Phreatobacter oligotrophus: one gene and its partners. The protein of the gene in region 2 interacts with the protein of the main gene of each other region in a pairwise test. Links are inferred from orthologs where the notes say so. Each region holds a gene or a part of one and is shown on either strand. Other genes may lie near its edges. The genes, in order: dnaE, C8P69_RS07645 and ctaD.

The links.
Region 1: the proteins of C8P69_RS07645 (region 2) and dnaE interact in binary tests that used the Escherichia coli proteins (3 or more experiments, as listed by UniProt). The link is inferred for Phreatobacter oligotrophus from one-to-one orthologs.
Region 3: the proteins of C8P69_RS07645 (region 2) and ctaD interact in binary tests that used the Escherichia coli proteins (3 or more experiments, as listed by UniProt). The link is inferred for Phreatobacter oligotrophus from one-to-one orthologs.

The regions. Positions count from the first base shown.
Region 1 is NZ_PZZL01000001.1:667,610-676,123, forward strand. Bases 2,860-6,891 are described here. They hold dnaE (DNA polymerase III subunit alpha), read left to right. Parts: upstream 2,860-3,256; coding sequence 3,257-6,691; downstream 6,692-6,891. Other genes in these bases: C8P69_RS03380 (ABC transporter ATP-binding protein), read left to right, coding at 2,860-2,914; C8P69_RS24405 (hypothetical protein), read left to right, coding at 2,989-3,117; C8P69_RS03390 (aminotransferase), read right to left, coding at 6,688-6,891. Also shown: C8P69_RS03370 (polysaccharide deacetylase family protein), read left to right, coding at 1-819; C8P69_RS03375 (lipoprotein-releasing ABC transporter permease subunit), read left to right, coding at 925-2,193; more of C8P69_RS03380, read left to right, coding at 2,186-2,859; more of C8P69_RS03390, read right to left, coding at 6,892-7,857; gloA (lactoylglutathione lyase), read right to left, coding at 7,862-8,320; C8P69_RS03400 (SIR2 family NAD-dependent protein deacylase), read left to right, coding at 8,351-8,514. UniProt on the Escherichia coli protein: DNA polymerase III is a complex, multichain enzyme responsible for most of the replicative synthesis in bacteria. This DNA polymerase also exhibits 3' to 5' exonuclease activity. The alpha chain is the DNA polymerase catalytic subunit.
Region 2 is NZ_PZZL01000003.1:98,215-105,673, forward strand. What follows is about bases 70-3,046. They hold C8P69_RS07645 (aminotransferase), read right to left. Parts: upstream 2,147-3,046; coding sequence 992-2,146; downstream 70-991. Other genes in these bases: dut (dUTP diphosphatase), read left to right, coding at 70-387; C8P69_RS07640 (RrF2 family transcriptional regulator), read left to right, coding at 512-946; C8P69_RS07650 (class I SAM-dependent methyltransferase), read right to left, coding at 2,231-2,938; C8P69_RS07655 (TIGR00645 family protein), read right to left, coding at 2,955-3,046. Outside these bases: more of dut, read left to right, coding at 1-69; more of C8P69_RS07655, read right to left, coding at 3,047-3,494; C8P69_RS07660 (HPr family phosphocarrier protein), read right to left, coding at 3,536-3,856; C8P69_RS07665 (PTS sugar transporter subunit IIA), read right to left, coding at 3,958-4,359; C8P69_RS07670 (HPr kinase/phosphorylase), read right to left, coding at 4,450-4,932; C8P69_RS07675 (sensor histidine kinase), read right to left, coding at 4,939-6,729; C8P69_RS07680 (response regulator transcription factor), read right to left, coding at 6,760-7,455. UniProt on the Escherichia coli protein: Shows aminotransferase activity with methionine and histidine as substrates, and to a lesser extent also with phenylalanine.
Region 3 is NZ_PZZL01000002.1:562,788-570,125, reverse strand. Bases 266-3,121 are described here. They hold ctaD (cytochrome c oxidase subunit I), read left to right. Parts: upstream 266-814; coding sequence 815-2,428; downstream 2,429-3,121. Other genes in these bases: C8P69_RS06685 (heme o synthase), read left to right, coding at 2,533-3,121; coxB (cytochrome c oxidase subunit II), read left to right, coding at 266-772. Also shown: more of coxB, read left to right, coding at 1-265; more of C8P69_RS06685, read left to right, coding at 3,122-3,465; C8P69_RS06680 (CoxF protein), read left to right, coding at 3,473-3,637; C8P69_RS06675 (cytochrome c oxidase assembly protein), read left to right, coding at 3,646-4,248; C8P69_RS06670 (cytochrome c oxidase subunit 3), read left to right, coding at 4,296-5,174; C8P69_RS06665 (M16 family metallopeptidase), read left to right, coding at 5,311-6,672; C8P69_RS06660 (M16 family metallopeptidase), read left to right, coding at 6,672-7,338. UniProt on the Escherichia coli protein: Cytochrome bo(3) ubiquinol oxidase is the terminal enzyme in the aerobic respiratory chain of E.coli that predominates when cells are grown at high aeration.

The DNA of each region.
Region 1 (8,514 bases), on a different replicon or contig from region 2:
GACGAGGTTCCCGGCCGCATTGCGCTTGGCGGGGAGGGCCGGCCCTTCGTCGCCTTCACCTTCGACGACGGCTATCGCGACAATGCCGAATTCGCCTATCCCATCCTGAAGAAGCACGGCGCGCCCTTCACAATCTACCTGCCGACCTCGTTCATGGACCGCCGCGGCGAGCTCTGGTGGCTGGTCCTGGAACACACCGTGCGCACCCAGCGCGCCGTGACCGCGACCATTGCCGGTCGCTCCGTCCATTTCGACTGTTCGACCGCGTCGCTGAAGACCGAGGCCTTTCGCGAGATCTACTGGTGGTTGCGATCGCTGCCCGAGACCGAGCTGCGCGCCTATGTCCGCGACCTCTCCGCCCGCCACGGCATCGACTTCCGCGACATCTGCCGCGACCTCTGCATGACCTGGGACGAGGTGAGGGCGCTCGGCGCCGACCCCCTGGTCACCTTCGGCGCCCATACGGTCGAGCACCTGATGCTCGCCAAGTTCCCGGAGGAGACGGTCCGGCAGGAGCTGGTCGCCTCCAAGGCGCGGGTCAAGGACGAGCTCGGCCGCCCCGTGCACCATTTCGCCTATCCGGTGGGGGACCCGACCTCGGCCGGGCCGCGCGAATTTGCCCTTGCCCGGGAGGCGGGCTTCACCACCGCGGTGACGACGCGCCCCGGCGTGCTCTTTGCCGAGCATGCCGACCACCTGACCGCTCTGCCCCGCGTCTCGCTCAACGGCCATTTCCAGTCGCTGCGCTATCTCGACGTGCTGCTCTCCGGCGCCGCCTTCGCCTTTTTCAACAGGTTCCGCAGGGTGAACGCGGCCTGAGCGGCCTCCACCGGATTTTCCGCCGCGCCCCCGTCGCGAGAAGGCCTGAATCAGATAGTTTGTGACGCCGGCCGCCTGTCGCGGTCTGCCCAGCATGAACGGTCGATGTCAGACGCCAACGGAACTCGCCCCTTTTCCGCCTTCGAGTGGATGCTGTCGCTGCGCTACCTGCGGGCGCGGCGGAAGGAGGGATTCATCTCGGTCATCGCCGGCTTCTCCTTCGTCGGCATCATGCTCGGCGTCGCGACGCTGATCATCGTCATGGCGGTGATGAACGGCTTCCGGAAGGAGCTGCTCGGCAAGATCCTCGGCGTCCAGGGCCACATGGTGCTGCAGCCGATCGACACGCCCCTGACCGACTATGCGGCGGTGGCGACGCGGCTGATGCGCATCCAGGGCGTCCGGCTTGCCGCTCCCGTCATCGAGGGCCAGGCGCTGGCCTCTTCCGCCTTTAACGCCGGCGGCGCCATCGTCCGCGGCATGCGGGCCGAGGATTTACGGCGCCTGCCGCTCATCTCCACCAACATCAAGCAGGGCGGGCTGCAGGATTTCGACACGACCGAGGGCGTCATGGTGGGCCAGCGGCTCGCCAACCAGCTGTCGCTGCGCCTCGGCGACAGCCTGACGCTGGTCTCGCCGAAGGGTTCCTCGACGCCCATGGGCATGACGCCGCGGATCAAGGCCTATCCGATCGTCGCCATCTTCGAGGTGGGCATGACCGAGTATGACTCGGCCTTCGTCTTCATGCCCTTCAACGAGGCCCAGGCCTATTTCAACCGCGACGGCGACGCCTCCTCGATCGAGGTCTATACCGACAATGCCGACCGCATCGAGCACTACCGGCGCGTCGTGTCGGAGAGCGTCGAGCGGCCGGTCTTCATCGTCGACTGGCGCCAGCGCAACGCCACCTTCTTCTCGGCCCTGCAGGTCGAGCGAAACGTCATGTTCATGATCCTGACGCTCATCGTCTTCGTCGCGGCGCTGAACATCATTTCCGGCCTCATCATGCTGGTGAAGGACAAGGGGCGCGACATCGCCATCCTGCGGACCATGGGGGCGACGCGCGGCGCGGTGATGCGCATCTTCCTCATCACCGGCGCCTCCATCGGCGTGGTCGGCACGCTGGCCGGCTTTGCGCTGGGCGTCATCGTCTGCCTCAACATCCAGTCCATCCAGGAATTCGTCTCCTGGGTCACCGGCACCACGTTGTGGGACCCGACGGTGCGCTTCCTCACCCAGATCCCCGCCGACATGTCCACCGGCGAGACGCTGTCGGTCCTCGTCATGGCGCTGACCCTGTCCCTGCTCGCGACGCTCTATCCGTCCTGGCGGGCGGCCAAGCTCGATCCGGTCGAGGCGCTGCGCTATGAGTGACGTCGTGAACGCCGACCGCCCGGCCGCCAGCGCCCCGAACGAGGAGGCGCCGGTCCTCTGGCTCGACAAGGTCGAGCGCCGCTACACCGAGGCCGGCGCGCCGCTCGAGATCCTCAAGGGCGTCGACTTCGCCATCTGGCCGGGCGAGACCGTGGCGCTCATTGCGCCCTCCGGCACCGGCAAGTCGACGCTGCTTCACGTCGCCGGCCTGCTCGAGGCCCCCGATGGCGGCGAGGTCTATATCGCCGGCAAGGCCACCTCGAAGCTCGCCGACAAGGACCGCACCCGCATCCGCCGCAACGAGATCGGCTTCGTCTACCAGTTCCACCACCTGCTGCCCGAATTCTCGGCGCTGGAGAACGTGGTCCTGCCGCAGATGATCCGCGGGCTCACCTACAAGGAGGCGAAGGCGCGGGCCTCCGAGCTTTTGACCTATCTCGGCCTCGGCGAGCGCCAGACCCACCGTCCCGCCGAGCTCTCGGGCGGCGAGCAGCAGCGCGTCGCCATCGCCCGCGCCGTGGCCAATGCGCCGAGCATCCTGCTCGCCGACGAGCCCACCGGCAATCTCGACCCCAAGACCGCCGACCACGTCTTCTCGGCGCTCGGCCAGCTGGTGCGCGCCTCGCGGCTCGCCGCCGTGGTCGCGACCCACAACATGGACCTCGCCGCCCGGATGGACCGGCGGGTGACCATCCGCGACGGGCTCATCGTCGAACTGTGATGATCTTTACGTTTCGGTAACCGGATGTGTTCGCGCTCCGTTCTCTTCGCTGGACATGAGAACAAAAAAGGAACATGCTGATCTGGTCGCTGAAAACGGAGGACGACATGATCCGCAGTTTCATCGAAGACGCCGCCGCCCTTGTGGCCCTCGGCCTTTTCACCGGCATGCTCACCGTCTGGGCCCAGGCCTTGAATGGCTGACCCCAACCGCTGAGAGACAACCCCACAGCCTGTGCATAGCGGGAGGCCGACGCTCACCGCGCTTGTCGTGAGCCGCCTTGGGGCGGCAAGGTCCGGAGAGACGAGTCGCGCGGCAGGGGCCGCGCCACCGGGAGGCAGGATGTCCGCGCAACCCTTCGTGCATCTGAGGGTCCATTCCTCCTTCTCGCTGCTCGAGGGGGCGCTCTCGGTCGGCAAGCTCGCCAAGCTCGCCGGGCACGACCGGATGCCGGCGGTGGCCATCACCGACACCAACAACCTCTTCGCCGCGCTCGAATTCTCCGAGAAGCTGAAGGGCGAGGGGATCCAGCCCATCGTCGGGCTGACCCTCGGCCTCGACTGCGGCGACCGCGCCGTCGATCCGCGCCGGCCGAACCTTCAAGGCGTGAAGCCGCGCATCGCGGTGCTCGCGGCCTCCGAGGAGGGCTACCGCAACCTCATGGCCCTGACGACGCGGGCCTTCATGGACAGCCCCGATCCTGCCGATGCCGGTGTCGCCTTCGCGGTGCTGGAGGCCCATGCGGGCGGGCTGATCGCGCTGACCGGCGGGCCCGGCGGGCCGGTCGACCAGGCCTTCCGGGAGGGGCAGGGGGACCTTGCCCGGGCGCGCCTTGCCCGCCTCCATGCCGCCTTCGGCGACCGCCTCTATGTCGAGCTCCAGCGCCACGGGCTCGACGAGGAGCGGGCCGTGGAGCCTGACCTCGTCGAGGAGGCCTACCGCCTCGGCCTGCCGCTGGTCGCCACCAACCAGTGCTACTTCGCCTCGCTCGGCGACTATGAGAGCCACGACGCGCTCATCGCCATCGCCGAGGGGCGCATCCTCTCCGATCCCGAGCGGCGCCGGCTCACGCCCGAGCACCGGTTCAAGACCCAGGCCGAGATGGTCGCGCTCTTTGCCGACCTGCCGGAGGCCGTCGCCTCGACGATCGAGATCGCCCGGCGCTGCCACTACCGGCCGAAGACCCGCAAGCCCATCCTGCCGACCTTCACGGAAGAAGCTGGCGGCGTCGCGCTGGACGAGGCGGCGGCGCTCGCCCGCCAGGCCCGCGAGGGGCTCGACCGGCGGCTCGCCGCCCATGGCCCTGCGCCCGGCCTCACCGAGAAGGACTATCGCGACCGGCTCGATTTCGAGCTCTCGATCATCGAGCGCATGAAGTTCCCCGGCTATTTCCTCATCGTGTCGGACTTCATCAAATGGGCGAAGGCCCATGACATCCCGGTGGGACCGGGCCGCGGCTCGGGCGCCGGCTCGCTGGTGGCCTATGCGCTCACCATCACCGACCTCGATCCGCTGCGCTTCGCCCTGCTCTTCGAGCGCTTCCTCAACCCCGAGCGCGTGTCGATGCCGGACTTCGACATCGACTTCTGCCAGGACCGCCGCGACGAGGTGATCCGCTACGTGCAGGAGCGCTATGGGCGCGCCCAGGTCGCCCAGATCATCACCTTCGGTACTCTGCAGGCGCGCGGCGTGCTGCGCGATGTCGGCCGCGTCCTCGAACTCTCCTACGGCCAGGTCGACAAGCTATGCAAGCTGGTGCCGCAGAACCCGGCGGCGCCCGTGACCCTCGACAAGGCGATCGAGGGCGAGCCGAAGCTGCAGGCGGCCCGCGACGAGGATCCGGTGATCGCCCGCCTCTTCGACGTCTCCACCAAGCTTGAGGGCCTCAACCGCCACGCCTCGACCCACGCCGCCGGCCTCGTCATCGGCGACCGGCCGCTGGTCGAGCTCGTTCCGCTCTACCGAGACCCCAAGACCGACATGCCGGTCACCCAGTTCAACATGAAATGGGTGGAGCAGGCGGGCCTGGTGAAGTTCGACTTCCTCGGCCTGAAGACCCTCACCGTGCTGCAGAAGGCGGTGGACCTGATCCGCCGCCGCGGCATCGACATCGACCTCGCGGCCATCCCACTCGATGACGCCAGGACCTACGATATGCTGGCCAAGGGCGAGACGGTCGGCGTGTTCCAGGTGGAAAGCGCGGGCATGCGCAAGGCGCTCGTCGAGATGAAGGCGAGCCGCTTCGAGGACATCATCGCCCTCGTCGCCCTCTACCGGCCGGGCCCGATGGCCAACATTCCCGTCTATTGCGCCCGAAAGCACGGGCTGGAACAGCCCGAATATCCCCATCCCCTGCTGGAACAGGTGCTGTCCGAGACCCACGGCATCATCGTCTACCAGGAGCAGGTGATGCAGGCGGCGCAGATCCTGTCGGGCTATTCGCTCGGCGAGGCCGACCTCCTGCGCCGCGCCATGGGCAAGAAGATCAAGGCGGAGATGGACAAGCAGCGCGAGCGCTTCGTCTCCGGCTGCGTCGAGCGGTCGATCCCCAAGGCCAAGGCCGACGAGATCTTCGACCTGCTGGCCAAGTTCGCCGACTACGGCTTCAACAAGAGCCACGCGGCCGCCTATGCCCTGGTCTCCTACCAGACGGCCTATCTGAAGGCGAACTACCCGGTCGAGTTCATGGCGGCCTCCATGACGCTCGACCTCTCCAACACTGACAAGCTCTCGGAATTCCGCCGCGAGGCGCTGCGGCTCGGCATCCCCGTCGATCCGCCGAGCATCAACCGCTCCGGCGTTCACTTCGACGTCGCCGACGGCCACATCCTCTATGCGCTCGCAGCCGTGAAGGGGGTCGGCGCCCAGGCGGTGGAGGCGATCGTCCAGGCGCGCGGCGACAAGCCCTTCCGCGACCTCGGCGACTTCGCCCAGCGCATCAATCCGCGCATGCTCAACCGCAAGACGCTGGAGAACCTCGCGTCGGCCGGCGCCTTCGACGACCTCGAGCCGAACCGCGCCGCGGCCTTCGCCGCCATCGACCAGGTGCTGGCCGAGGCGCAGCGCCAGGCCGAGGGCCGGGCGCTCGGCCAGGACGAACTCTTCGGCGGCTCGGGCGCGCCGCTCATCCGCGTGCCGAAGGTCGAGCCCTGGCTCCCCGCCGAGAAGCTCGACGAGGAATACAAGGCCATCGGCTTCTTCCTCTCCGGCCACCCGCTCGACGACTACCAGGCGGCGCTGAAGCGCCTGCGCATCGAGCCCTATGCCCAGTTCGCCCGCTCGGTGCGCCAGGGGGCAAGCGCCGGCCGCCTCGCCGGCGTCGTCACCGCCCGCCAGGAGCGCCGCACCAAGACCGGCAATAAGATGGGCATCGTCACCTTCTCCGACCCTTCGGGCCATTACGAGGGCGTGCTGTTCTCCGAAGGCCTCGCGCTCTACCGCGACCTGCTGGAACCCGGCCGGGCCGTGCTCATGGCGGTCGGCGCCGAGGTGCAGGGCGAGGATGTCCGCATCCGCATCCAGTCGGTCGAGCCACTGGATGAGGCGGCGGTGCGCGTCCAGAAGGGGTTCCGCGTCTTCATCGAGGATCTCGGCGCGGTCGACAGCGTCGCCAAGCGCCTGCCGGGCAAGGGCGACGGCGAGGTCAGCCTCGTCATCCGCCTCGCCGATGCAGCGAGCGAGGTCGAGGTGAAGCTGCCGGGGCGCTTTGCCGTCTCACCGCAGATCGCCGGCGCCATCAAGGCGGTGCCGGGCGTGCAGGCGGTGATGGAGCTCTAGGGGGCAAGGCCCTTGAGCCGCGCCGGCAGGTCGGCGATCGCCGCCTCGTCGGCATTGGCGAAGGCGAAGCGCAGGTGGTCGTCCTGGCCCGGGCCGAAATAGGAGCCGGGCAGGCCGAGCACGCCGCGCTCCTTGGCGAGGCATTCGGCGACCCGCTCCGCCGGCACGCCCGCGAAGGGGTGCCGCACATAGGCGAAATAGGCACCGATGGAGGAGATGGACCAGCCGGGGCAGGCCTCCACCACCCGGGCGAAGGCGCTGATGCGGCCGTTGATCGTCGCCCGCATGGTCGCGCGCCAGTCCGCGGTGCCGTCGATGGCCCAGGCCAGCGCCTCCTGGGCGGGGCGGGCCGCGCAGATCTGCACGCTGTCGAGAACTTTCAGGATTTCCCCCATGGCCTGCGGCCCGGCGGTGATGGCGCCAGCGCGGTGGCCGGGCACGGCGTAGCTCTTGGAGAAGGAATAGAGCTGGATGACCGTGTCGCGCCAATCGGGCCGCGTCAGCAGGCCATGGGCGCGGTTGGCGCCATCGGCGAGGAAGTCGCGATAGGTCTCGTCGACGATGAGCGCGAGGCCGCGCCGTTTCGCGAGATCGGCGAAGGCGGCGATGACGCCCTCGGGATAGATCGCACCCGTCGGGTTGTTCGGCGTCACCAGCACCAGGGCCCGCGTCGTCGCGTCGATCAGCGCCTCGGCCGCCGCCACATCCGGCACGAAGCGATCCTCGGGACGGCAGGGCAGGGGCGTGACGCCGATGCCGAGCATCTGCAGCGTCATCTGGTGGTTGAAGTACCAGGGGGCGGGCAGGATCACCGAGGAGCCGGGCCCCGCCACCGCCAGCACCGCCGCGAGGAAGGCGAGGTTGCAGCCGGCGGTGATCGCCACATCGGCAGGACCCACGTCGCCGCCATAGGTCGCCGCCACATCCCGCGCATAGGCCTCGCGCAGGGCGGCATCGCCGAGGATCGCGCCATAGCGTGCGACCTCGGGCCGGGCCGCCGCGGCGCCGAGCCTTGCCAGCAGTTCCGCCGGGGGCGGGGCGCCGGGCGCGGCCTGCGACAGGTCGATGGCCGGGCCGTGGTGGCCGCCATAGGACGCCATCCAGGCGCGCGCCGCCGGAATCGGCGGCGTGCCGGTGTCGAGGACCTGCGGGTTCAGCTGCAGCAAGGGCTCACCAGACGCCGGTGTTCGGCATGGAGGCCCAGGGCTCGGCCGGGGCCTTGGCCTCGCCCTTCTGCAGGATCTCGATGGAGATGGCGTCGGGCGAGCGGACGAAGGCCATGCGGCCGTCGCGCGGCGGGCGGTTGATGGTGACGCCGGCCTTCATCAGCTTCTCGCAGGTGGCGTAGATATCTTCGACCTCATAGGCGAGATGGCCGAAATTGCGCCCGCCCGTGTAGGTCTCCGGATCCCAGTTATAGGTCAGCTCCAGCATAGGCGCGTCGCGCCGGCCGGCGGCGATCGCCGCTTCCGCCGCCGCCTTGTCCTCGGGGGCGCAGAGGAAGACGAGGGTGAACTTGCCCTGCGGAAAGTCGTTCTTGCGAACCTGAACCAGGCCGAGCTTGTTGCAGTAGAAGTCGAGCGACTGGTCGAGGTCCGTGACGCGGACCATGGTGTGAAGGTAGCGCATGGGGGAGAGCCCTTCGTGCGGGAGGTGCCGATGGTGGATGCGGAGTTGAAGACGGCGGCGGACGAACTTGCAAGCCTCCTTGCACAGTCCAGCCGTGCGGTGGCCTTCACCGGTGCGGGCATCTCAACCGAATCCGGCATTCCCGATTTCCGCTCGCCCGGCGGCTTGTGGACCCAGAACAAGCCGATCCCCTT
Region 2 (7,459 bases):
ACCGAGGGCGCGGCGGGCATGGACCTGACGGCCGCCCTCCCGGCGGACGGCCCGCTGACCCTCGCCCCCGGCGAGCGCACGGCCATTCCGACCGGCCTCGAAATGGCCATCCCCCAGGGCTATGAGGGCCAGGTGAGACCGCGATCGGGCCTTGCCCTGAAGCAGGGCCTGACCGTGCTGAACGCGCCCGGGACCATCGACAGCGATTATCGCGGCGAGGTAAAGGTGATCCTCGTCAACCTCGGCCAAGAGCCCGTGATCATCCGCCGCGGTGATCGCATTGCCCAACTGGTCGTGGCGCCCACCACAATACCACATGTCGAGATCGTGGAAGAATTAAACGAGACCAAGCGTGGAATAGGCGGTTTCGGTTCCACCGGAGTTTAGAAATATTCTTGTTTGCGCTGTGGGCAATGCCCATATGCGTGAAAAGAAGTTCTATTTGAAGCGTCAAGGTTGTTTGTTTAACCCGGGGGCGAAACGACGTCGCCCTCCATCATTTGAGGGACCTATGTCTATTCTGTCACGTCGTGGCCGGCTGGCGATTGCCGCCGTCGTCGATATTGCCGTCCACGCGGTTGACGGACCCGTGTCGGCCAAGGCGCTGGCGGCCCGCCACAACCTGCCGCCCCGCCACCTTGAGCCGCTTCTTCAGGCGCTCGTCCGCTCCGGGATCCTGCGCGGCCTTCGTGGTCCGCGCGGTGGCTACGACGTCGCGCGCGATCGCGCCAAGATCTCCTGCGGCGACATCGTCCGCACGGCGGTGGGCAGCGGCATCGACGAGGTCGACACGCTCTCGCCGCTGATGGAGGCGATCATCGTCCCTGCCATGGCCGAGGCCGAGCGCGACTATTTCGCGCGTCTTGATCGCATCTCCGTGGCCGAGCTTTGCGCCAAGACCCAGGAAGCCCTCGAGGCGATCCCGGGCCTGCTCGAGCCGGCCTGAGCGGCTGAGAGATGATCCGGCGGCGGCCTCGTGCCGCCGCCCCGTTTACGCCGCCTTGGCGAAGACCTGCGACAGCCGGTCCAGCGCGCCGGTCAGCGTTTCGTCCTTCTTGGCGAAGCAGAACCGCACCACCGAGGTCACCGGCGTCTCCGCGTAGAAGGCCGAGACCGGAATGGCGGCGACGCCATGGTCGCGCACCAGCGCCTTGCAGAAGGCGACGTCGTCGGTGATGCCGGCCGAGGCGAGATCCACATTGATGAAATAGGTCGCCGCGCTCGGCAGCACCTGGAAACCGGCAGCGTCGAGCCCGGCGTGGAACAGGTCGCGCGCCCGCTGCAGTTCGGCCCGCATGTCAGCGAAATAGGCATCGTCCTTGGCAAGGCCATAGGCCACCGCCGCCTGCAGGTTCGGCGGGGTGGTGAAGGTCAGGAACTGATGGGCCTTCGAGAGAACCTTCATGATCGCCGGTGCGGCGACGACAAAGCCCACCTTCCAGCCGGTGAGCGAGAAGATCTTGCCAGCCGAGCCGATCTTCACCGAGCGCTCGCGCAGCGACGGGACGGCGAGGACCGAGAGGTGCTTCTGCCCGTCGAACATGACGTGCTCCCACACCTCGTCCGAGACGACCGTGGCGCCGAACTTGGCGCAGAAGCGCCCCAGCAGGTCCAGGTCCTCGCGCGGGAAGACCGAGGCCGCCGGGTTCAGCGGATTGTTGAGGAGGACCACGCGCGTGCGGTCGCTGAAGACCGCCGCCAGATCCTCCTCGGTGAAACGCCAGTGCGGCGGGCGCAGGGTCACGAAACGCGGCACGCCGCCGGCCCGCCGTACCAGCGGCAGGTAGGCGTCATACATCGGCTGGAACAGCACGACCTCGTCGCCGGGCTTGATCAGCGAGAACAGCGCGCCGGCGAGGGCCTCGGTCGCGCCGGAGGTGATCATCACCTCCTGCTGCGGATCGATGGTGAGGCCCTGATGGTGGCGATAATGGTCGGCGACAGCCTGCCTGAGCTCCGGCAGGCCCATCATCGGCGGATACTGGTTCCACCCCGAGACCACCGCCTCGGCCGCCTTCTGGCGCACGTCGAGCGGCCCGGGATCGTCGGGGAAGCCCTGGCCGAGATTGATGGCGCCGGTCTCGCGCGCCATCTGCGACATGACCTCGAAGACGGTGGTCGGCAGGTCGGCGAAAATCGGGTTCATCGGACACACCCCGGCGCGGCGTTCGGTTCAAAGAACGAAGTGATCGCTATGCCGAAATCGCGCCGGAGAGTCAAACCCGCGGCGTCAGGCCGGGCGGGCAACGAAGGTCATGCGATGTGGCGTCAGGCCGAGATTGGGCTCATGGCGCGCCGCCTGGAACCCCGCGCCAGCGAAGAGCGCCAGCATGTCCGCCTCGGCATAGGTCGAGAGCCCCAGTTCGCTGCGCAGCTTGCGATAGGGCGACACCGCGGTGGCCACGAGACCGGCGACGGCCGCGGGCAGATAGCCATGGCGCAGCGCGTTGCGCAGGAGCGACAGCACATCCGGCACCATGCCCGCATCCGGCGGGATGACGTCGGCGATGACGAGGCGACCGGAGGGCTTCAGCTTGGCGCGGAACCGCCCGATCAGCGCCACGAGGTCCTCGCGCGACAGGTACTGGATCAGCGAGGAGACGACGATGAGATCGGCGGTGCCATCGGGCAGCGCCGCGTCGAGATCCTCCGGCAGTGCGAAGGCGACATGGCCGAGGCTGCCGAACCGCTCGCGCAGCTTCGCCACCACCGACGGCGCGCCATCGCAGAGCACGAGCCTGCCGACCGCAGCGGCCACACGCGGCGTCTCCAGCGCCTCGCCGCAGGCATAGTCGAGCACGGTCGCCTCCGGCCCGAGGCCCGCCAGCCGGACATGGTCGAGGATGCCATCGGCGATGGCGGCGTAATGCACCGCCTTGTGCCGGTCGGAGACGTAGATGGCGTGTTCGCCGTCCCAGAAGGAGCGCCAGTCGGCCATCATGCGGCTCCGGACATCACTTGGCGGAACTCGCGAACTTGTCGGTCAGCGCCATCAGCACGCCGGAGACGACGAAGGTGACGTGGATGACCACCAGCCACATCATCTCGCGGTCGGACATGGCCGAGACGTTCATGAAGGCCTTGAGCAGATGGATCGCCGAGATCGCCACGATCGAGGCGAGCAGCTTCATCTTCAGGGCCGAGAAATCGATCGAGCCCATCCATTCCGGCCGGTCCTTGGTGGGCACGTGCTCCATCTTGGAGACGAAGTTCTCGTAGCCCGAGAACACCACCATGATCACGAGGTTTCCCGCCAGCGACAGGTCGATGAGGGTGAGGATGCCGAGGATGACGTCGGATTCCTTCGCCGTCGGAATCTTCGTCACGAAGACCGCGAGGTCGCGCAGGAACACGATCATCAGCGCGAACAGGCCGATCATCAGCCCGACATAGAAGGGCGCCATCAGCCAGCGGCTGGCGAACAGGGCGCGCTCGACACCGCGCTCCACCTTCTCGGCGGAGGTCTGCGCGGGAACCACGCTCTGGTCGCTCATGGATCGGGTCTCGTCGGCGAGGGGAACAGGGACGGATGCAGTTATTCGCCCTCGCCGAACCGGTCGGCGACGAGGGCGGCGAGAGCCTCGACCGCCTCCTCGGCATCGGGGCCGGTGGCGGTGAGGGTGACGGAGGTGCCGATGCCGGCGGCCAGCATCATCAACCCCATGATCGAACGGGCGTCCACCGTCTCACCGGCGCGCGACACCTTGATGGTGGCGTCGAACCGGTCGGCGCAGGACACGAACTTGGCCGAGGCCCGCGCATGCAGGCCCCGCTTGTTGATGATCGGCAGCTCGCGCACCACCGCACCCGCGGTGGAAGCCGTCGCGGCGGAGCCGCCGATGTCGCCCTGGCCCATGAGACGTCCTAACCCCTCGCCGCGGTCCGCCGGAGACGGCCACAGCCGTGCCACTCACCTGGGCACCTGGAGGTCATACTAGCCACCGCGCCGCTCCGATCTCAATGACCTGCGAGCACGCGGCTGGCGATGTTGATGTATTTGCGCCCCGCCTCCTGGGCGTGGAGAACCGCTTCCTGCAGCGGCTTCTCCGCCCGGACGGTTGCCAGCTTCACCAGCATCGGCAGGTTGATGCCGGCGATGACCTCGACCGGCCGCCCGCTCATCACCGAAATGGCGAGGTTGGAGGGCGTGCCGCCAAACATGTCGGTCAGCACCGCGACGCCGTCGCCGGAATCGACCTGGTCGACCGCCGCGATGATGTCGCGCCGGCGCTGGTCCATGTCGTCGCTCGGACCGATGGCGATGGTCTCCACCTGGCGCTGGGGACCCACGACATGTTCCATGGCATGGCGGAATTCGACGGCCAGTTGGCCGTGCGTCACGATCACGAGACCGATCATCAGGCACTCCGCGCGCGGCAGGCCGCGCGCTCGCTCACGAGGGAGGGTGATAATTTGATCATCTGGCCGGCGGGCGCAAGGGCAAGGGCGTTAACGATACGCCCCCGGGTGCGGCGCAGCAAGGACCGCGGCTGGGATGCGACACCATGAGATGGCTGATGCCACGACCGGCAGGGGGTCGACGCCCGCGGCCACCGGCAGGCGCGCCACGCTGACGCCGGCGATGACGGTGGAGAGGGCGGTCTCCTCCGGCATCCGCGCCGCATCCTCTGCGCCGAGATCGACGACCAGGCCGACGACGGCGCTGCTCTCGAAGAGAACCGGCTGCACCCCCACCCCGCGCCGCTCGGCAAGGCCGGCGATCGCGGCGGGCGCGGACACGACCAGCCGCCCGCCCGAGGCTGCAAGGTGGACGCGGTCATCGGCGACGAGCCGGGCGAAGAAGGACGGATCAGCCTCGGCCAGCGCGACCAGCCGCAGCGCGAGGCTGGTCTTGCCGGACCCCGGGGCGCCACGGACCAGCACGGCCTTCGCGCCGACAAGCACAGCGCTGGCGTGGATGCTCGGCTCCATGGCCCGTCAGGCGGCCGGCAGGCGAACGACGAAGCGCGCGCCCGCCGGGATCGGCTCGCCCTCCTCGTCGAGGCGGCCGGGCCGGTTCTCGGCCCAGATCTTGCCGCCATGGGCCTCGATGATCTGCTTGGAGATGGACAGGCCGAGGCCCGAATTCTGGCCGTAATCCTGATGCGGCCGATCGGTGTAGAAGCGCTCGAAGATCCGCTGCAGCGCGTCCTCGCGGATGCCAGGGCCGTCATCCTCGACGACGATCTCGACGATGCCCTTGAGCTTCTTGGCGGTGACCCGCACCTCGCCATCCCGCGGCGAGAAGGAGCGGGCATTGTCGATGAGGTTGGTCACCACCTGGCTGATGCGGCTGTCATGGCCCGGCACGATGAACTCGCCAGCCTTGCCGCCCTCGAAGGCGAGCCGCACCGATGCCTCGCCGTCCTTGCGCACCTCGTTGGCGATGGTGACGAGGGTGCCGAGCAGCTTCGTCAGGTCGACCCGCGTCGATTCCTGGCGCTGGAGCTCGGCATCGAGCCGGCTCGCGTCGGAAATGTCGGTGATGAGGCGGTCGAGCCGCTTCACGTCGTGCTGGATGACCTCCAGCAGCCGCGCCCGCGACGTGTCGGTCTTGGCGAGCGGCAGGGTCTCCACCGCCGAGCGCAGCGAGGTCAGCGGGTTCTTCAGCTCGTGGGCGACATCGGCGGCGAAGCGCTCGATCGCCTCGATCCGGGCATAGAGCGCATCGGTCATGTCGCGCAGCGAACGGGACAGGTGGCCGATCTCGTCGCGGCGCTGGCTGAAATCCGGGATCTCCTCGCGGGAGCGGTGGCGGCGGCGCACCTGGTCGGCACCCTCGGCGAGCTTGCGCACGGGGCCGGCAATGGTGCGGGCCATCAGCACCGAGAGCAGCATCATCACCAGCGCGGCGACGAGGAAGACGCGCAGCACCTGGAAGCGCTCGGCATCCAGCACCTCGTCGATCTCGCCGCCCTGGGTGTTGAGCAGCAGCACGCCCAGCACGCCGCGGAAGCGCTGCACGGGGATCGCCACCGAGACGATCAGCTCGCCCTGGTCGTTCACCCGGACCATGCTGACCTTCTGGCCGTTCAGCGCCTGCGCCACTTCCGGATAGGAGCGGCCGTTGCGCATGCCGAGGTCGCGGTAGATCGGGAAATTGCCGCCGCCACGCAGGAAGCGGCGGACCTCGTTCCACCACTTCTCATAGAAGGGCGGCTTGCTGCCGATGGGCGGCAGGTCGAGCGTCTGGATGTCGCCGCGGCCATAGAGGTTGCGGCTGTCGAGGATGAGATTGCCCTCGCGGTCATAGATGCGCGCCTGGGTCTCGGTCGGGCCGGTGAGCCGGCGCAGCACGGGCGCCACGCGCTCGGGGTTGATCGGGAACTCCAGCAGCGCCGAGGGATCATCCACCGCCGAGGCCGCGCCGCCGAGCTGCAGCTCGAACAGCTTGTCGGGGTCGATGGGGATGACAGGCCCCTCCACCGAGGTGGAGGCGGCGATCGCACCCGCGATGATCTCGCCCTGGACGAGCAGGCTCTGCGCCCGCGACTCGATGAGTCCTTGCCGGAACTGCGACAGCCAGAGGATGCCGGAGACGAGCGCGACGAGGCCCACGAGGTTCAAAAGGACGATGCGGCGCGTCAGGCTGGAGAACGAGCGGTTGACCACCGCCCGTGCCGCCCGCGCCATCACCCGGCCGAAGCGCGACCATGGGCGGATCGGCCGCGCGGGATGCGCGGAGGCCGCGCCCGCCTCGGCAATGTCGTCCTGGGTCCGGTCCAGCATGGTCTGCGCCAGAGGCCGCCTTGCGGGACCTCACTCCTTGAAGCGGTAGCCGACGCCGTAGAGGGTCTCGATCATCTCGAAGTCGTCATCGACAACCTTGAACTTCTTGCGCAGCCGCTTGATGTGGCTGTCGATGGTGCGGTCGTCGACATAGACCTGATCGTCATAGGCCGCGTCCATCAGCGCGTTGCGGCTCTTCACCACGCCCGGGCGCTGGGCGAGCGCCTGCAGGATGAGGAACTCGGTGACGGTGAGCGTCACCGGATGGCCGTCCCAGGTGCAGGTGTGGCGCTCGGGGTCCATGCGCAGCTTGCCGCGCTCCAGCACCTTGGCGTCGGACTTGGCCTCGGCGGCCGGGTCCTTGGCGGCGGCGCGGCGCAGCACGGCCTTGACGCGCTCGACCAGCAGGCGCTGCGAGAACGGCTTCCGGATGAAATCGTCGGCGCCCATCTTCAGGCCGAAGAGTTCGTCGATCTCCTCGTCCTTGGAGGTGAGGAAGATCACCGGCATGTCGGTCTTCTGGCGCAGGCGGCGCAGCAGCTCCATGCCGTCCATGCGCGGCATCTTGATGTCGAGGATCGCCAGGTCCGGCGGCGACTGCTTGAAGCCGTCGAGGGCCGAGGCGCCGTCATTGTAGGTGACGATGCGATAGCCTTCGGCTTCGAGCGCGATGGCGACCGAGGTCAGGATGTTCCGGTCGTCGTCGACGAGAGCGATGGTCGGCATGATG
Region 3 (7,338 bases), on a different replicon or contig from region 2:
CGGGTTCCAGGAATCGGCCTCGCCGATCATGGACTTCATCCACTGGTTCCATAACGGCTTCCTGCTGCCGATCATCACCGTGATCTGCATCTTCGTGGCCGGTCTCCTGGCCTACTGCATCTATCGCTTCTCCGAGAAGCGGAACCCGGTCCCCTCGAAGACGACCCACCATGTCGGCCTCGAAGTGGCCTGGACGGTCATCCCGGTCCTCATCCTGATCGTGATCGCCATCCCCTCGTTCCGCCTGCTCTACCAGCAGCAGGTGATCCCGCGCGCCGACATGACCATCAAGGCGACGGGCTCGAGCTGGCGCTGGACCTACGACTATCCCGACCACGGCAACTTCAGCTTCGTCTCCAACATGCAAACGGATGACGAGCGTCGCCAGCGCATCCAGGCCGGCGCGCCGGCCCGCGAGGTTCCGCGCCTCCTCGCCGTCGACAACGAGGTGGTCGTTCCCGTGAACAAGACCATCCGCGTGCAGGTGACCTCCTCCGATGTCATGCACGCCTTCGCGGTGCCCGGCTTCGGCATCAAGGTGGACGCCGTTCCTGGCCGCCTCAACGAGACCTGGTTCCGTGCCACCCGCGAGGGCATCTTCTACGGCCAGTGCTCCGAGCTCTGCGGCAAGGACCACGCGTTCATGCCGATCGCGGTGCGCGTCGTCTCCGAGCAGGCCTTCGCCGCCTGGGTCGAGGACGCGAAGAAGAAGTTCGCCGATACCGGCCGGTCGACCACCGTCGCCGCCAACGAGATCGCCACGGCGCGCTGACGCGCCGGCACCCCGTCGAACCTGTTCAGGATCGTAATCACCATGGCAAACGCTCACGCGACCGCCGCCGACCATCACGACGACCACGGCATTCCCACCGGTTGGAAGCGCTACGTCTATTCGACCAACCACAAGGACATCGGCACGATGTACCTGATCTTCGCGATCATCGCGGGGCTCATCGGGTTCGCGCTGTCCATCGGCATCCGTCTGGAGCTGATGGAGCCGGGGATGCAGATCTTCTCCAATCCCCACACCTTCAACGTCTTCACCACAGGCCACGGCCTGATCATGATCTTCTTCATGGTCATGCCCGCCCTCATCGGCGGCTTCGCCAACTGGTTCGTGCCGATCATGATCGGCGCGCCGGACATGGCCTTCCCGCGGATGAACAACATCTCGTTCTGGCTGCTGCCCCCCGCCTTCGCCCTGCTGCTGATCTCCCTCTTCGTCGAGGGTCCGACCGGCTCCAACGGCTTCGGCGGCGGCTGGACGGCTTACCCGCCGCTTTCCTCGAAGATGGGCCATCCGGGCCCGGCCATGGACTTCGCGATCCTGTCGCTCCACATCGCCGGCGCTTCGTCCATCCTCGGCGCCATCAACTTCATCACCACCATCTTCAACATGCGCGCCCCGGGCATGACGCTGCACAAGATGCCGCTCTTTGCCTGGTCGGTGCTGGTCACGGCCTTCCTGCTGCTGCTGTCGCTGCCGGTTCTCGCCGGCGCCATCACCATGCTGCTGACGGACCGCAACTTCGGCACGACCTTCTTCGACCCGGCCGGCGGTGGTGACCCGATCCTCTACCAGCACCTCTTCTGGTTCTTCGGCCACCCGGAAGTGTACATCCTGATCCTGCCGGCCTTCGGCATCGTCAGCCATATCGTCTCGACCTTCTCGAAGAAGCCCGTCTTCGGTTATCTCGGCATGGCCTACGCCATGGTCGCGATCGGCGTCGTCGGCTTCATCGTCTGGGCCCATCACATGTACACGGCGGGCCTGTCGGTCACGACCCAGGCCTATTTCGTCGCCGCCACCATGGTCATCGCGGTGCCCACCGGCGTGAAGATCTTCTCCTGGATCGCCACGATGTGGGGCGGCTCCATCCGCATGGCGACGCCCATGCTCTGGGCCGTCGGCTTCATCTTCCTGTTCACCGTCGGTGGCGTCACCGGCGTCGTCCTCGCCAATGCCGGCGTCGACCGCGCCCTCCACGACACCTACTATGTCGTCGCCCACTTCCACTACGTGCTGTCGCTCGGCGCCGTCTTCGCCATCTTCGCCGGCTGGTACTACTGGTTCCCGAAGATGTTCGGCTACATGTACTCCGAGTTCATCGGCAAGCTGCACTTCTGGGTCACCTTCGTCGGCGTGAACCTGATCTTCTTCCCGCAGCACTTCCTCGGCCTGCAGGGCATGCCCCGCCGCTACGCCGACTATCCCGATGCCTTTGCCCTGTGGAACTTCGTCTCCTCGATCGGCTCCTACATCGCGGCCGTCGGCGTGGTGATCTTCCTGGCCGGCGTGGTTCACGCCTTCGCCCGCAAGCAGAAGGTTGGCGAGAACCCGTGGGGCGAGGGTGCGACGACGCTGGAGTGGACCCTGTCCTCGCCGCCGCCGTTCCACCAGTTCGAAGAGCTGCCGCGGATCCGCTGATCCGTCCCGTGAACCGAGGCCCGGAGCCACCGCCCCGGGCCTCGTCACCGACCAGGGGAGCCGCTATCCCGCGGCTTCCGACCCTTCTTCACCCCGAGTTCGCCTTGTCCCTCGTCGACGACAGCACCGCAGCGAACCGCGCCTCCCTGGTCAGCCAGGCCGGGCCGCAGGATTTCATCGCGCTCCTGAAGCCGCGGGTGATGTCGCTCGTGGTCTTCACCGCGCTGACCGGCCTCGTCATCGCGCCGGGCGGCCTGCATCCGGTCCTCGCCGCCGTCAGCCTGCTCTGCATCGCCGTCGGCGCCGGCGCCTCCGGCGCGCTCAACATGTGGTACGACGCCGACGTCGACGCGCTGATGTCGCGCACCGCTACCCGCCCGATCCCCTCCGGCCGCGTCGCGCCGTCCGAAGCCCTTGGCTTCGGCCTCGTGCTCTCCGTTCTCTCTGTGACCATGCTGGGCCTTGCCGCCAACTGGCTGGCGGCCTTCCTGCTCGGCTTCACCATCTTCTTCTATGCCGTCGTCTACACGATGTGGCTGAAGCGCTGGACGCCCCAGAACATCGTCATCGGCGGCGCCGCCGGCGCCTTCCCGCCGATGATCGGCTGGGCCGCCGTGACAGGCTCGGTGTCGCTCGAATCGATCATCCTCTTCCTCATCATCTTCATCTGGACGCCGCCCCACTTCTGGGCGCTGGCGCTGCTGAAGTCCGAGGACTATGCCCGCGCCGGCATTCCGATGATGCCGGTCGCCTGCGGCGAGGCGGAGACGCGCAAGCAGATCCTGCTCTACAGCATCGTTCTCGCCCCCATCGGCGTCGCGCCTTCGCTTCTCGGCTTTGCCGGCATCACCTATGGCCTGGTTGCCGCCGCCGGTGGCCTCGGCATGATCTGGTGCGCGATCGAGATCCTGCGCCACCGCGAGGGCGGCGCGGCCCGCAAGGCCTCCGGCCGCATGTTCGGCTTCTCGATCCTCTATCTCTTCGGCCTCTTCGCGGTGCTCCTCGTCGAGCATCTCGTCCTGGCCCGGTTCTGGTGAGGCGCGCATGAGCGAGCCGACCTCCGATCCCGGCATCATCCTCACCCCCGAGGAGAAGCGCCGCCAGCGCCAGCGCAATCTGGCCATCGCGCTCGGTCTCGGGGCCCTGTGCGTCCTCTTCTGGGTGGTCACCCTGGTGAAGGGCTCGGCCATCCTGCAGCGTCCGATGTGAGGCTGGTCATGAGCGTCACCACTCCCACCCCCCGGAACTGGAAGCGCGACATCAAGGTAGCGCTGTCCGCCTTCGCCTTCGGCGCCACCATGTTCGGCGCCGCCTATGCCGCCGTGCCGCTCTACGACCTGTTCTGCCGCGTCACCGGCTTCGGTGGCACGACGATGCGCGCCGAGCGTCCGGCCGACCGGGTCATCGACCATCCGATCGATGTCCGGTTCGATTCGAACATCGGCGCCGGCCTGCCCTGGCGCTTCCAGGTCGACACCTCCCGCCAGAGCATCAAGGCGGGTGAAACCCACACGATGACCTACAAGGTCACCAACACGTCCCGCGAGACCGTCACCGGCATGGCGACCTACAACGTCGCCCCCAACGAGACCGGCCGCTACTTCAACAAGCTCCAGTGCTTCTGCTTCACCGAGCAGACGCTCGCCCCCGGCGAGACGCGCGAGTTCACGGTGGTCTATTTCGTCGATCCGGCCATCGCCGACGATCCGAACGCCAACACCGCGAACACGATCACGCTCAGCTACACCTTTTACCGCCAGGCCCAGCCGAAGCCGGTCGCCCAGACGACCGGCCCGGCCACGACCGAGCGGACAAACTGACCAATCGCCGCGTCGCCTGGCGGCGCGGAGAGGAGACGGAGACTTCCATGGCCGAGGCCCACGCCAAGCATCACGACTACCACCTGGTGCCACTCAGCCCCTGGCCCTTCCTGGGCTCGATGTCGGCCTTCGTCATGGCGGTCGGTGCCGTGATGTGGATGAAGCATATGGCCCCCGCCGGCCTGCAGATCGGCTGGGTGGTGTTCTTCGCCGGCCTGATCGGCGTGCTCTACACCATGTACGGCTGGTGGGCGGACGTGATCCGCGAGGGCCAGGAAGGCCATCACACCCGCGTCGTGTCGCTGCACCTGCGCTACGGCATGATCATGTTCATCGCCTCCGAGGTGATGTTCTTCGTCGCCTGGTTCTGGGCCTATTTCGATGCGGCCTTCTTCCCCGCCGAGGTGATCCAGTACCAGCGCACCGAGCTCACTGGCGGCCACTGGCCGCCGAAGGGCATCGAGACCTTCAACCCGCTGCAGATCCCGCTGCTCGGCACTATGGTGCTGCTGCTCTCGGGCACCACCGTGACCGCCGCCCACCATCACATCGTCACGGGCGAGCGCGAGCAGGCGAAGATGTACCTGTGGTTCACGGTGATCCTGGGCTTCCTCTTCACCTGCCTGCAGATCTACGAGTACACCCACGCCCATTTCGCCTTCTCGGGCAACATCTACGGCGCCACCTTCTTCATGGCGACCGGCTTCCACGGCTTCCATGTCATCGTCGGCACCATCTTCCTGCTGGTCTGCGTGATGCGTCTCTACCGCGACACGCACCTGACCCCCGAGAAGCACTTCGGCTTCGAGGCGGCGGCCTGGTACTGGCACTTCGTCGACGTGGTGTGGCTGTTCCTGTTCGCCGCCATCTACGTCTGGGGCCATGACTGGTCGGGCCGCGCGCTGGCCGGCGCGGTCGGGCACTGAAGCCCCTTCACATGAGATCGACGAGGGCGGCCGCGGGCCGCCCTTTTCGTTTGGCAGTCGGCTCACGTCCTTGTCATATGGCGGCGAGTTGGCTTCCGTGCCTTGATGCTGAGCCGACCCACGACGAGGACCGCCGATGGAGCTGACGCGCCGCATGTTCACACTCGGCCTCACCGCGCTCGCAGCGCCTGCCGTCCTGCCGTCGGCGGCCTTTGCGCGCATCCCCGTGGAACGCGCCTATCGCCATGTCCTCGCCAATGGACTGGAGGCCATCGCCATTCCCGACCATCGGGTCCCCGTGGTCACCCACATGCTGTGGTACCGGGTCGGCTCGGCTGACGAGGAAAAGGGCAAGTCGGGTCTCGCCCATTTCCTCGAGCACCTGATGTTCAAGGGCACGCAGCGCAATCCCGCGCCGGTCTTCTCGCGCGCCGTGACGGCAGCCGGCGGCCAGGAAAACGCCTTCACCTCCTATGACTACACCGGCTATTTCCAGCGCGTCGTCGCGAACCAGCTGCCGGCCATGATGGACTTCGAGGCCGACCGCATGACCGGCCTCGTCCTCACCGATGCCGTCGTCCTGCCCGAGCGCGACGTGGTGCTGGAGGAGCGGCGCCAGCGCATCGACAACGATCCCGGCGCGCGTCTCGGCGAGCGGATGCAGGCCCGCCTCTGGGGCGAGGACCATCCCTACGGCATCCCGATCATCGGCTTCGAGTCGGAGATCCGGAAGCTCAACCTCGACGACGCCATGGCGTTCTACCGGCGCCATTACGCGCCGAACAACGCCATCCTCGTCATCGCCGGCGACGTGACTCCGGAGACCGTCTTCCGCCTCGCCGAGGAAACCTACGGCAAGGCCGACGCCAACCCCGCCATCCGCCCGCGCAGCCGCCCGCCGGCCGCCATCCGCGACGCCCGCGAAACCGTGCGCCTCGCCGATCCCCGGGTGCGCCAGCCGAGCCTCAGCCTCAGCCAGGTGGTCCCGTCCTACACGACGGCCAAGCCCGGGGAGGCCGAGGCCTTCGAACTGCTGTCGCAGGTGGTCGGCGCCTCGCCCAACGGGCGGCTCTACAAGACCCTCGTCAGCGACCGCGGCCTCGCGGTCAGCGCCGGCTGCTGGTATGCCGGCACGGCGCTGGGGGACGGCCGCTTCGGCATCCATGCCTCGCCGCGTCCCGGCGTGGCGCTCGATGCGCTGGAGACCGGGCTGCTCGAGGTGGCCGCCCGCATCGCCGCCGAGGGCGTCACCGACGAGGAGCTGGAGCGCGCCCGCACCCGCCTCATCGCCGACACCATCTATTCCCAGGACAGCCAGGCCTCCATGGCGCGCATGTATGGCGCGGCCCTGTCCTGCGGCGGGACGCTCGCCGACCTCCAGCAATGGGTCGAGCGGGTGCGCGCCGTCGATCGCCGGCAGGTCAATGACCTCGCGCCGCGCGCCTTCGATTTCAGCCGCGCCGTCAGTGCCGAACTCATCCGGGCGGAGCGCAGCTGATGCGGCCCGCCCTCGCCTGGCTCGCCGCCGGAACCCTTGCCATGCTCGCCTCGCTCTCGCCCACACCCTCCGCCCAGGCCCAGCCGCAGGGAGGAGGTGACCAGGGCAGCCGCGTCCAGCGGGTGACCTCGCCCAGCGGCATTGAGGCCTGGCTCGTCCGCCAGACGCATCTTCCCGTGCTCGCGCTGTCCTTTGCGATGAAGGGCGGCACGTCCCAGGACCCCGCCGGCCGCGAGGGCACCGCCAACATGGTCGCCGCCATGATGGACGAGGGCGCCGGCGACCTCGATTCCGAGACCTTCAGCGCCCGGCTCCAGGACCGCGCCATCGAGATCAGCTTCGCGGCGAGCCGCGACACCTTCTCCGGCTCGATGCGGACGCTGACCGACAATCGCGCCGAGGCCGCGAACCTCCTCCGGATGGCCCTCACCGCGCCGCGCTTTGACGCCGCCCCGCTGGAGCGCATCCGCCAAGCCGTGCTCGCCTCCATCCGCCGCGGCTCGACGACGCCCGGCACGATCGCCAGCGACATGTTCTGGTCCACTGCCTTTCCCGGCCATCCCTATGGCCGCCGCTCCGCCGGCACGGTCGAGAGCGTCGAGGCCATCACGGTCGAGGACCTGCGCGATGTCCATGCCCGGCTGCTGGCCCGCGAGCACCTGAAGG